2 regions of the Ruegeria sp. HKCCD6157 genome follow, and region 2 is predicted to be linked to the other one. Evidence: riboswitches for the same ligand, from Rfam matches in the RefSeq annotation. Region 2 holds a riboswitch; the other holds the start of a gene.
The links. Region 2 has a riboswitch for cobalamin ahead of GS612_RS10835 (aromatic ring-hydroxylating dioxygenase subunit alpha). Riboswitches for the same ligand answer to the same signal wherever they lie in the genome.

Region 1 (4,143 bases), on a different contig from region 2:
AACGATGGATGATGTGTCCGAGGCCGTCAGCAGAATGCCTTTGGCGCCGTCCAGAATGCAGGTCTCAATGGCTTGCACCTGCGTTTCATGGTCACCGTCAACTTTGCCCGCAAAGGCTTTGAGCGTCATTCCCAGCTCTTCCGCTTTTGCAGTCGCACCTTCTTTCATTTTGACAAAGAACGGGTTGGTGTCCGTCTTGGTGATCAGGCAAACAGTTTCGCCTTCCGCCATTGCACTGCCAGCCATGGCAGTAACCCCGAGCGCAGCAGCACCCGCAAGTTTTGCAAGTTTCATCGATTATCCTCCCAGTTTTTTCTATGCCGAGTAGGGCACGAGGGCGATCAGGCAAAAATCCTGACCCCATAAGAAACAATCACAAGATTCGAATTTTGAGTCAATAAATAAATCACTCTTATTTATTATTGACAGTGCGGACGGGCTTTCTCATTCTTCAGCAGGAAAGGGGTGGTCGTGCCGGAAAATTCATCTCGGAAAAATTCGATTGGCCTGCACGGGTCAGAGGTACGCGGAACCAACCAAAGCGGGATGCGGGCCCGGAACGAACGGCTTGTATTGTCGCTTGTCCGGCGTCACCAGGCCCTTTCGAAGTCCGAGATCGCGCGCATGACAGGACTGTCGGCACAAACCGTTTCCGTCATCATGCGGCTGTTGGAGAAGGATGGTTTGCTTTTGCGCGGCGAACCGGTCCGCGGGAAAGTCGGGCAACCTTCCGTTCCCATGCGACTTAACCCGGATGGTGCCTTTTTCTTTGGGCTCAAGGTGGGGCGTCGCAGTGCCGAGTTGGTTTTGACTGACTTTGTCGGAAATGTACGGCAACGCGATCGGCGAACCTATGACTATCCAACGCCGAAAGCCACTTTGGAGTTTTCCACTGAGAGTCTGGGCAAAATGATATCATCCATGCCGCCTGAGGCCAAAGGCAGGATTGCGGGACTTGGGATTGCCATGCCGTTCTACCTATGGGACTGGGCCCAGACCCTTCAGGTTCCTCAGGAAGAAATGGACCCGTGGCGCGTATCAGACCTGAAGGCTGACCTGGCGCGGCGCCTCGATATTCCGGTATTCCTGCAAAATGACGCCACTGCGGCTTGTGGGGCGGAATTGGTATTCGGTCCAGCCGATGGGCCAAGGGATTTCCTGTACTTCTATATTGGTTTCTTCATTGGCGGCGGTGTGGTCCTCAATGGCGCAATCTTTTCAGGGCGTGGAAACTCGGGCGCAATCGGCCCCTTGCCTGTGCCGGATGATGTCGGTGGTGTCAGGCCGCTTATCGATGTGGCCAGCCTGTACGTGCTCGAGCGTGCAATCACCACGGCAGGTGTCACGTCGCATTCCATTTGGGAAACGACCCAGCGTTGGGATGTGCCAAAAGTTCAACTGGAAAACTGGTTGAAGCAGACGGCGAGCGGGATTGCCTATGCGATTGTCTCATCCTGTAGCCTGATAGATTTCGAATGCGTGAAGATTGACGGCTGGATGCCGCAGGACATCAAGGCGCGTTTGGTTGAAATGGTCGAAGACAAACTGTCTGAGCTTAACCTGACCGGTCTCGAGCGCCCTGCCGTGCTGGCAGGGACCGTGGGCCCGGAAGCACGCTCACTGGGCGCGGCAAGCCTGCCGTTGTCGGAAAGGTATCTTTCAGAAGCTTAGATGTGAAATCACCCTGTTGCCTTGGATATTTCACAAACTGGTTCACTCTCGCAAACTGCCGAGCTCATTATTTTCGATGGCCGTAACACATTTTCGTTGACGGAAGGCTGAGTTGTCTGGCAAGCCGCTCGGCATGTCCGGTTCCGGGGCTTGCTCTGGAATCAATAGGGAATGCGGTGCGGGCTCAGGCCCAATTCCGCAACTGCACCCGCAACTGTAAGCGGCGAGCAGGGCTGAAACGCCACTGGGGTTTGCCCGGGAAGGCCGGTCCAACGCTTTGACCCGCAAGTCAGGATACCTGCCGGACATGTGCCCTCATAAGGGGCACTCCTAATCGGCGACGGGATGTGCGTCGGACCAGGATGCCTGAAAGGGTAATTTGGCGTTGAATGTCCCGTGGTCAAAACGAATTTCGCGCCGGGATTGGCGCGACGGGACAAGGACGACTGTTCATGAAAACGCTGCTCAGCGCAGCCGCTGCCGCGGTGGCTCTTCCTGCCATCGCAAATGCGCATTTCCTTTTGGAATACACCACCGACACCATGATCGAGAAACCGGGCGATGTGCCGGTCAAACTGATTTTCTGGCATCCGTTCGAGAATGGCCATGTCATGGATCTTGAAAAGCCGCAGGAATTCTATGTGATCCACAACGGTGAAAAGACCGATTTGCTGGACACGCTGGAACCTATCCGGTTCACCGGCGGGCAGAACGAGGGCGCGGCGTTCAAAGGCAGTGTCCCGGTCAAACGGTCGGGCGACTATGTGCTGGTGACGGTTCCTCAGCCTTATTACGAGGAATCCGAAGACATCTATATCCAACAGCTCACCAAAGCCTTCCTGAACCGCAACGAATTGCCGACCGATTGGATGAATCCCGTGGGTCTGCCGACCGAGATTATCCCGCTGAACAAGCCGACCAACATCATCGCGGGTTCGACTTTCACGGGCCGTGTGCTGGCTGATGGTCAGCCGGTTGCGGGGGCCGAGATCGAGATCGAATACATGGCAGCCGAACCCGACATGGAAAGTTCGGCCGCTTCTGCACCGAAGGCGTCACCAATGCCGGGTGGTGCGGTGGTCGCAATATCTGACGACAACGGGTATTTTTCGTTCGGCGTTCCAAAAGCCGGTTACTGGGGTTTCGCCGCCCTTGGTTCCGGTCCGGCAACCGAACATGAGGGCAAAGAACTCAGCCAGGATGCGGTCATCTGGATCCGCGCCTGGGATCTGGAGTAACCCCAAATGCACATCGTCGACGGAGCCCTTTCCAACCCGGTTGTAATTGGCGGCGCCATAGCCGCCGCGGGCGGGATCGCCATGGGTCTCAGGTCTCTGGATCTTGATCGCATCCCCACTGCGGGCGTGCTGTCAGCCAGTTTCTTCGTGGCATCGTTGATCCACGTGCCCATTGGTCCGTCGTCGGTCCATCTGATCCTCAACGGCATGGCCGGGCTGCTGCTTGGTTGGGCCGCATTCCCGGCTTTGTTCGTCGGGCTTTTGCTACAGGCGGTCTTTTTCGGCTTTGGCGGGTTGACGGTGTTGGGGATCAACACCGTCAATATCGCCTTTCCCGCTGTGGTGGCCGGAATGTTGTTCGGTCGTCTGATCGCGCGTGGAACGCCTTTGCAAGGTGCGATTTGGGGGGGCATCGGCGGCGCGTTTGCGATTGCGGCGACAACCGGCATGGTCGCGTTTTCGCTGGCGCTGTCGGGGGATGAATTTCTGCCTGCCGCCAAGCTTGTTTTCTTCGCCCATATTCCTGTAATGGCCATCGAGGCGATTTTGACCGGGTTCGCCGTGTTGTTGGCACGCAAGGTCAAGCCCGAGCTGTTTTTCAGAGGAGCAGCCACATGAAGCATCTGGCTGTCATATTGGCCGTGTGCTGCGCACCTGTGCCTGCCCTGGCGCACAAGGTCATAGCCGGCGTTTTCGAGTCGGGAGACGTCATCGAGGGCGAAATTGGCTTTTCTAACGGCGACATGGCAAACGGCACCGAGGTCATTGTCACCGGCCCGGATGGGGCCGAGCTGGGTCGATCGGTCACTGATGCGGACGGTTTTTTTGTCTACACGCCGACCTCGGCCGTGGCGCACACCTTTTTTGCCGACCTTGGCGCCGGGCATGTGGCCGAAGTCACGATGTCTGCCGAAGATGTCGCGCGGATCATGGGCGTTGCCGTGGCAGAAAACGGTGGCTCATCTTCGGCTGCTGTCACGTCGGCCAGCGGTTCGGCGGCGTCTCTCAGCGTCGAAGAACAACAGGTTATCGCCAAAGCCGTGCGTGATGAATTGCGCCCGCTCAGGCGCGAGATTGCGGCCTATCGCGAACAGAACGACCTACAAACCATCCTTGGCGGGATCGGGTACATCGTTGGTCTGTTTGGTCTGGGCTTTTACATGGCGGCCCGCCGCAAGCTGGCCTCTTGATGGCACACGTTCTGGGGCACAAGGAAAAAACACTGTCCGAAGCC
Region 2 (4,143 bases):
CATCGACATCATCGGCGTGATGCCTGAGCCAGCCGAGATAAACAGGAACTTGCGCGCATCGCTCAATGCGTTGGTGAACAGGCCCGCAGGCCCAATGGCCTTGATCCGCATGCCGGGTTGAAGATTGTCCAGCATCCAGCGCGTGCCGATACTGTCGGGTTGCGCTTTGGCGGTGATGGTGATCGACCGCGGCCGCGACGGCGACGATGAGATCGTGTAGGTGCGATGCACAACGCCTCCGGGCTGGCCGGGCGCCGGAATCTCGAGCGTCAGGAACTGACCGGGGTGATAGGCGAACTGCGCCCCCGAGGGGGCACGGAACGAAAAGCTGGCGGTGTTCGGCATCTCGGGCACGACCGAGACACATTCCAGCATCTCTCCATCCTGCCAGACGGCTGATGAAAGCGTGTTCAGGTCTTTCATCAGCCTTACTCCGCCGCCATGGAGTCAGGCGCCAGGCGGGCCGAAACTGTGTTGCAATACCAATCCACGAATTGCAGCACGCCGGATTCCTGAATGGCTGAATACGGGCCGGGTACATAGGCCGGGCTGTTGATGCCCTGCTGGTTGTCCTCGACCACCTGACGGTCTTCGTTATTCGTGGCGACCCAGACTTCGGTCAGACGTTTCACGTCATAGTCAACGCCTTCAACGGCATCCTTGTTGACCAGCCATTTGGTCGTGACCTCGGTCTCTGTCGGGCTGATCGGCGTGACGCGGAAAACAATCGAGTGGTCGGCAAGAAAGTGGTTCCACGTGGTCGGATAGTGGAACTTCAAAAGCGATCCCGCATCCGCAAAGGGCGACCGGCCCAACCAGCGGCGCACGGCGGATTTCCCGTCCATCGTATAACTCTCGGCCCCTTCTTTCAGCGGCATCCGCGCCAGTCGATATTGGCCGTCCTCGTGCAGGTAGAACTGCGATGGCATACCCGCTGCCTGGCACCTGTCGAAATGGGCTTGCATATAGGCTGGGGTTTCACCGCCTTCGATCCCCGTCACGCCCGGATCATCAGGGAAGGTCCGGCACAGCGCAGGGTGGTTGCCGCCGCAGTGATAGCACTCGCGATTGTTTTCCCAGACCAGCTTCCAGTTGCCGTTCTCGATGATCGTGCTTTCGAAGGCGACCTTGGCATTCGCAAGATCATGCGGCTCAAGATACGGGCGCGCGATATTGGCGAACGTGTCAAAATCCGGGGCGACATCCGCCAGACAGATGTAAACCAACCCGGCAAACTCGCGGCAATGAACCGTCTTCAAACCATGCTGCCTGGGATCAAACTCCGGCCTCATGTCGCGGGCCCACAGCAAAGAGCCGTCAAGCTCATAGGTCCATTGGTGATATGGGCAAACCAGCTTCGGCGCGTTGCCTTTTGCCGCCTTGCATATGATCGAGCCGCGATGGCGGCAGGTGTTGTGAAACGCCCGGATCTGGTTGTCGGCGCCGCGCACGATGATCACGCGATAGGCACCCACGTTGTATGTTACATAGTCGCCGGCTTTCACCAGTTCGCAAGCAGGAATGGCAAAGAGCCATTCGCGATAGTGGATGGTTTCCAGGTCGGTCTGAAAGATCTCGGGGTCGGTGTAAAAGGCCCGTTCCAGAGCATAGCCCGGGATTCGACGCGCCAACAGGTTTTGGACATTGTTCACTTCTGGCTCTCCTGCCGCGCCCCGCGGCATTGCTTGGGCAGATGACAGGGAGGAACCGTCCGGAGGCGCGCGAGGACCACGTCCGAAACCCGTGCCCCCACCGCCACCCGCGGTTTGACATATCTGCAAGGCTGGTTTCCGGACTTGAAAGGGGCTTGCACCCGGTTGCGACACCTTCCCGGGATCCTCGTCCCAGTGGTTGATTGTCGAACCTGACCTTCCTTACCGTTGCGGGGGCAGTGCCGGAATTCCACCGGCTTCCCAATTCTCCGCTGTCTGAGAATCAAGCAGCGGCACCTCACGATGGCAGCCTACTTTTTACCCGCTTGAGCGCTGAAATGCTTGCGACATTTCCGGTTTCAAAACAGACATGGCAATTTTCCGGCAGCGTGGACGGCGCCGGGATCACAGTCCTTGGCACAGGGGCGTGGCAGGCCCGCCAGCATGGCGTTTTGCGGTGGCCGATGGCCTTGCGATGGATGCGGCCACGTCTGACATCGGCGCCGCCAAATTATCCCCCAACCGCGACGGCGAAGGCCCGGCTGCTCTGATCAGAAACGAAACGCTGCACGTCGCCTGAGCATGGCTGGAAAAGAGAGTGTCAAGCCAAGTGAAGGAGGTTTGCAGCAAGCCCTTTTGGGTGAAGTTGATCCTTTTGGGATAGCGCTGGCTTTCAATGGGACAGGTGAAGAAGGCGAATATCCGTCATGCGAGAGTTGTCAGTCCACCTTGTCAACGGCCGGTAGAAAACCTCATTTTGTCCATAAAAAATTGTCTTTTTCGGGAAAAACCATTACGTTTTCCGAAAATGGTGGAAAACACCGGAGGCAGTAAGAGAGCAGATGCCAAAACCGAAAACAGGTGTTTTGCGGACAACAGTTCCTTCGCGCCTCATGGGAAAACGAGATGGTCTGTTTTTCCTCTGGGGGCAGATAGAACGCGCGCGCCTGAAGGTCGAGGGCGGCGAACGCGCCGAGGGTGCAGCCTCGGACGGGCCAAGGGCAAACACGGCCGGTGAGGTCAAGGGATCGACGACAGCATTGGTGGACGAGTTTATTTTCTACTGACTTTTGTGATGAAACCGGTCCTGGCGGCCCTATTTCTTCTCGAAGAACAGGATGACTTCACCCAGACGGACGCCATAGCGTGAGACATACGCGCGGTTCAGCAGACGGTCGTCATCCAGCAGCCACATCCAATCGTCGAATTTGACACGCATGGTCCCGTCCTTGATCGGCAGGTCGATCTTGTATTTCCAGTTGAACGTATCCCCGCGCTCAATCCCGCTGGCGGTGCCCAGCACGCCAGGCGCCGTACCGGTCCACGTATCCTCTCCGGTTTTGGTCAATGTCCAAATGCGCTGTTCCGTCGCGCCATCGTCGTAGACGAAGTCTTCGACCAGGGTCAGGGTTTCGCCGTCCCATGTCCCGTCGATATCAACCGTGAATCTGCGGGGGATATTTCCCAAAACATCCTGAAACTGACCGTAGGCCACTGTTTTGCCTTCGAAAAATTCCTCGAGGTTCAACTGTCGGTCCGACAGAAACGTTTTTGGTATCTTCGGTTTGCTGGAGCAGGCCGCCAAAATTGCAAGGCTTGCGATGGCAATGCAGGCGATGAAAGAGCGAAAGGTGATCATTGCAACGGCTTCCCTTCCGAAGTCGCGTCATACCCGTTTGACCCACTTGGATGAATCGGTTTCGATCTGGGGCTTGGACGCATTGTGGCGATCAGTTCCGCGACCTTGACGCCAAACTTGCGCATCTCGGACCGATTCATGATGACGCCGGTTTCTGTCAGGTACATCCAATCGGTGACGTCCAGCGTATGTCCACCGGCGTCATCTGGCAGAATGATGCGATAGGTCAGTTTTACCGTGGACCCCGAGATGATGCCCCGACCTTCGCCCACGATATCATCCGCCATTGCCGTGAACGTGTTGCCGGTTCCCAGCGTCAGGTACCATTTGCGGGTCATCTGTTTTCCGTTGGAATAGGTGAAGTATTCGGTCAGCGTGCCCGAGTTGCCTTGCCATTCGCCGAACATGCGCGCGACAAAACTGTTCGACATTTTGCCATTGGGGCCATAGATCAGGCCCTCGGACAAGATCTCTCCGTTCAGGTGTTTTTTCAGCGAAAAATTTGGCCCGGTGCCACTGTAATCCGACGGCGATTGCGCGCGAAAGCTCAGCAGCCTTGCGCGGATGAAGACAGCGGTCAGAAGGACCAGAAGGATGATGGTGAAAGCGTTCATTTGCTTGTGACCTCGGTGGGCAGGGTCAACACCATCCCGAACGCTCCGACTTTCAGGATACAGGGCAGCACCGCATAGGCAAGATTGAGTGTATCCAGCGCCTGTGCGGAATTGGTTTGACCGGGGGTGAAACCGCTGCGTTCCAGCAGCGGCAGAGTGAAAAAGGCAGCTAGGGCGAGGCCCAGTTTGCCAGCGAAGGACCAGATGCCAAACGCGGCTGATGCGTTCAGCCCGGCCC

Region 1: it holds a riboswitch for cobalamin, as region 2 does, so the genes downstream of both, GS612_RS19990 (DUF4198 domain-containing protein) here and GS612_RS10835 (aromatic ring-hydroxylating dioxygenase subunit alpha) in region 2, are expected to answer to the same signal.

Annotation. Positions count from the first base shown of each region.
Region 1 is NZ_WVRB01000012.1:19,272-23,414, forward strand. It holds gene GS612_RS19980 (sugar ABC transporter substrate-binding protein) at 1-294, opposite strand, end outside; gene GS612_RS19985 (ROK family transcriptional regulator) at 547-1,671, shown strand; cobalamin riboswitch at 1,793-1,992, shown strand; gene GS612_RS19990 (DUF4198 domain-containing protein) at 2,124-2,909, shown strand; gene cbiM (cobalt transporter CbiM) at 2,916-3,527, shown strand; gene GS612_RS20000 (cobalt ABC transporter permease) at 3,524-4,099, shown strand; gene cbiQ (cobalt ECF transporter T component CbiQ) at 4,099-4,143, shown strand, end outside.
Region 2 is NZ_WVRB01000002.1:150,843-154,985, reverse strand. It holds gene GS612_RS10840 (hybrid-cluster NAD(P)-dependent oxidoreductase) at 1-423, opposite strand, end outside; gene GS612_RS10835 (aromatic ring-hydroxylating dioxygenase subunit alpha) at 429-1,682, opposite strand; cobalamin riboswitch at 1,764-1,968, opposite strand; gene GS612_RS10830 (hypothetical protein) at 2,080-2,232, shown strand; gene GS612_RS10825 (hypothetical protein) at 2,235-2,486, shown strand; gene GS612_RS10820 (hypothetical protein) at 2,495-2,719, shown strand; gene GS612_RS10815 (DUF3833 family protein) at 2,749-3,291, opposite strand; gene GS612_RS10810 (DUF3833 family protein) at 3,288-3,905, opposite strand; gene GS612_RS10805 (MFS transporter) at 3,902-4,143, opposite strand, start outside.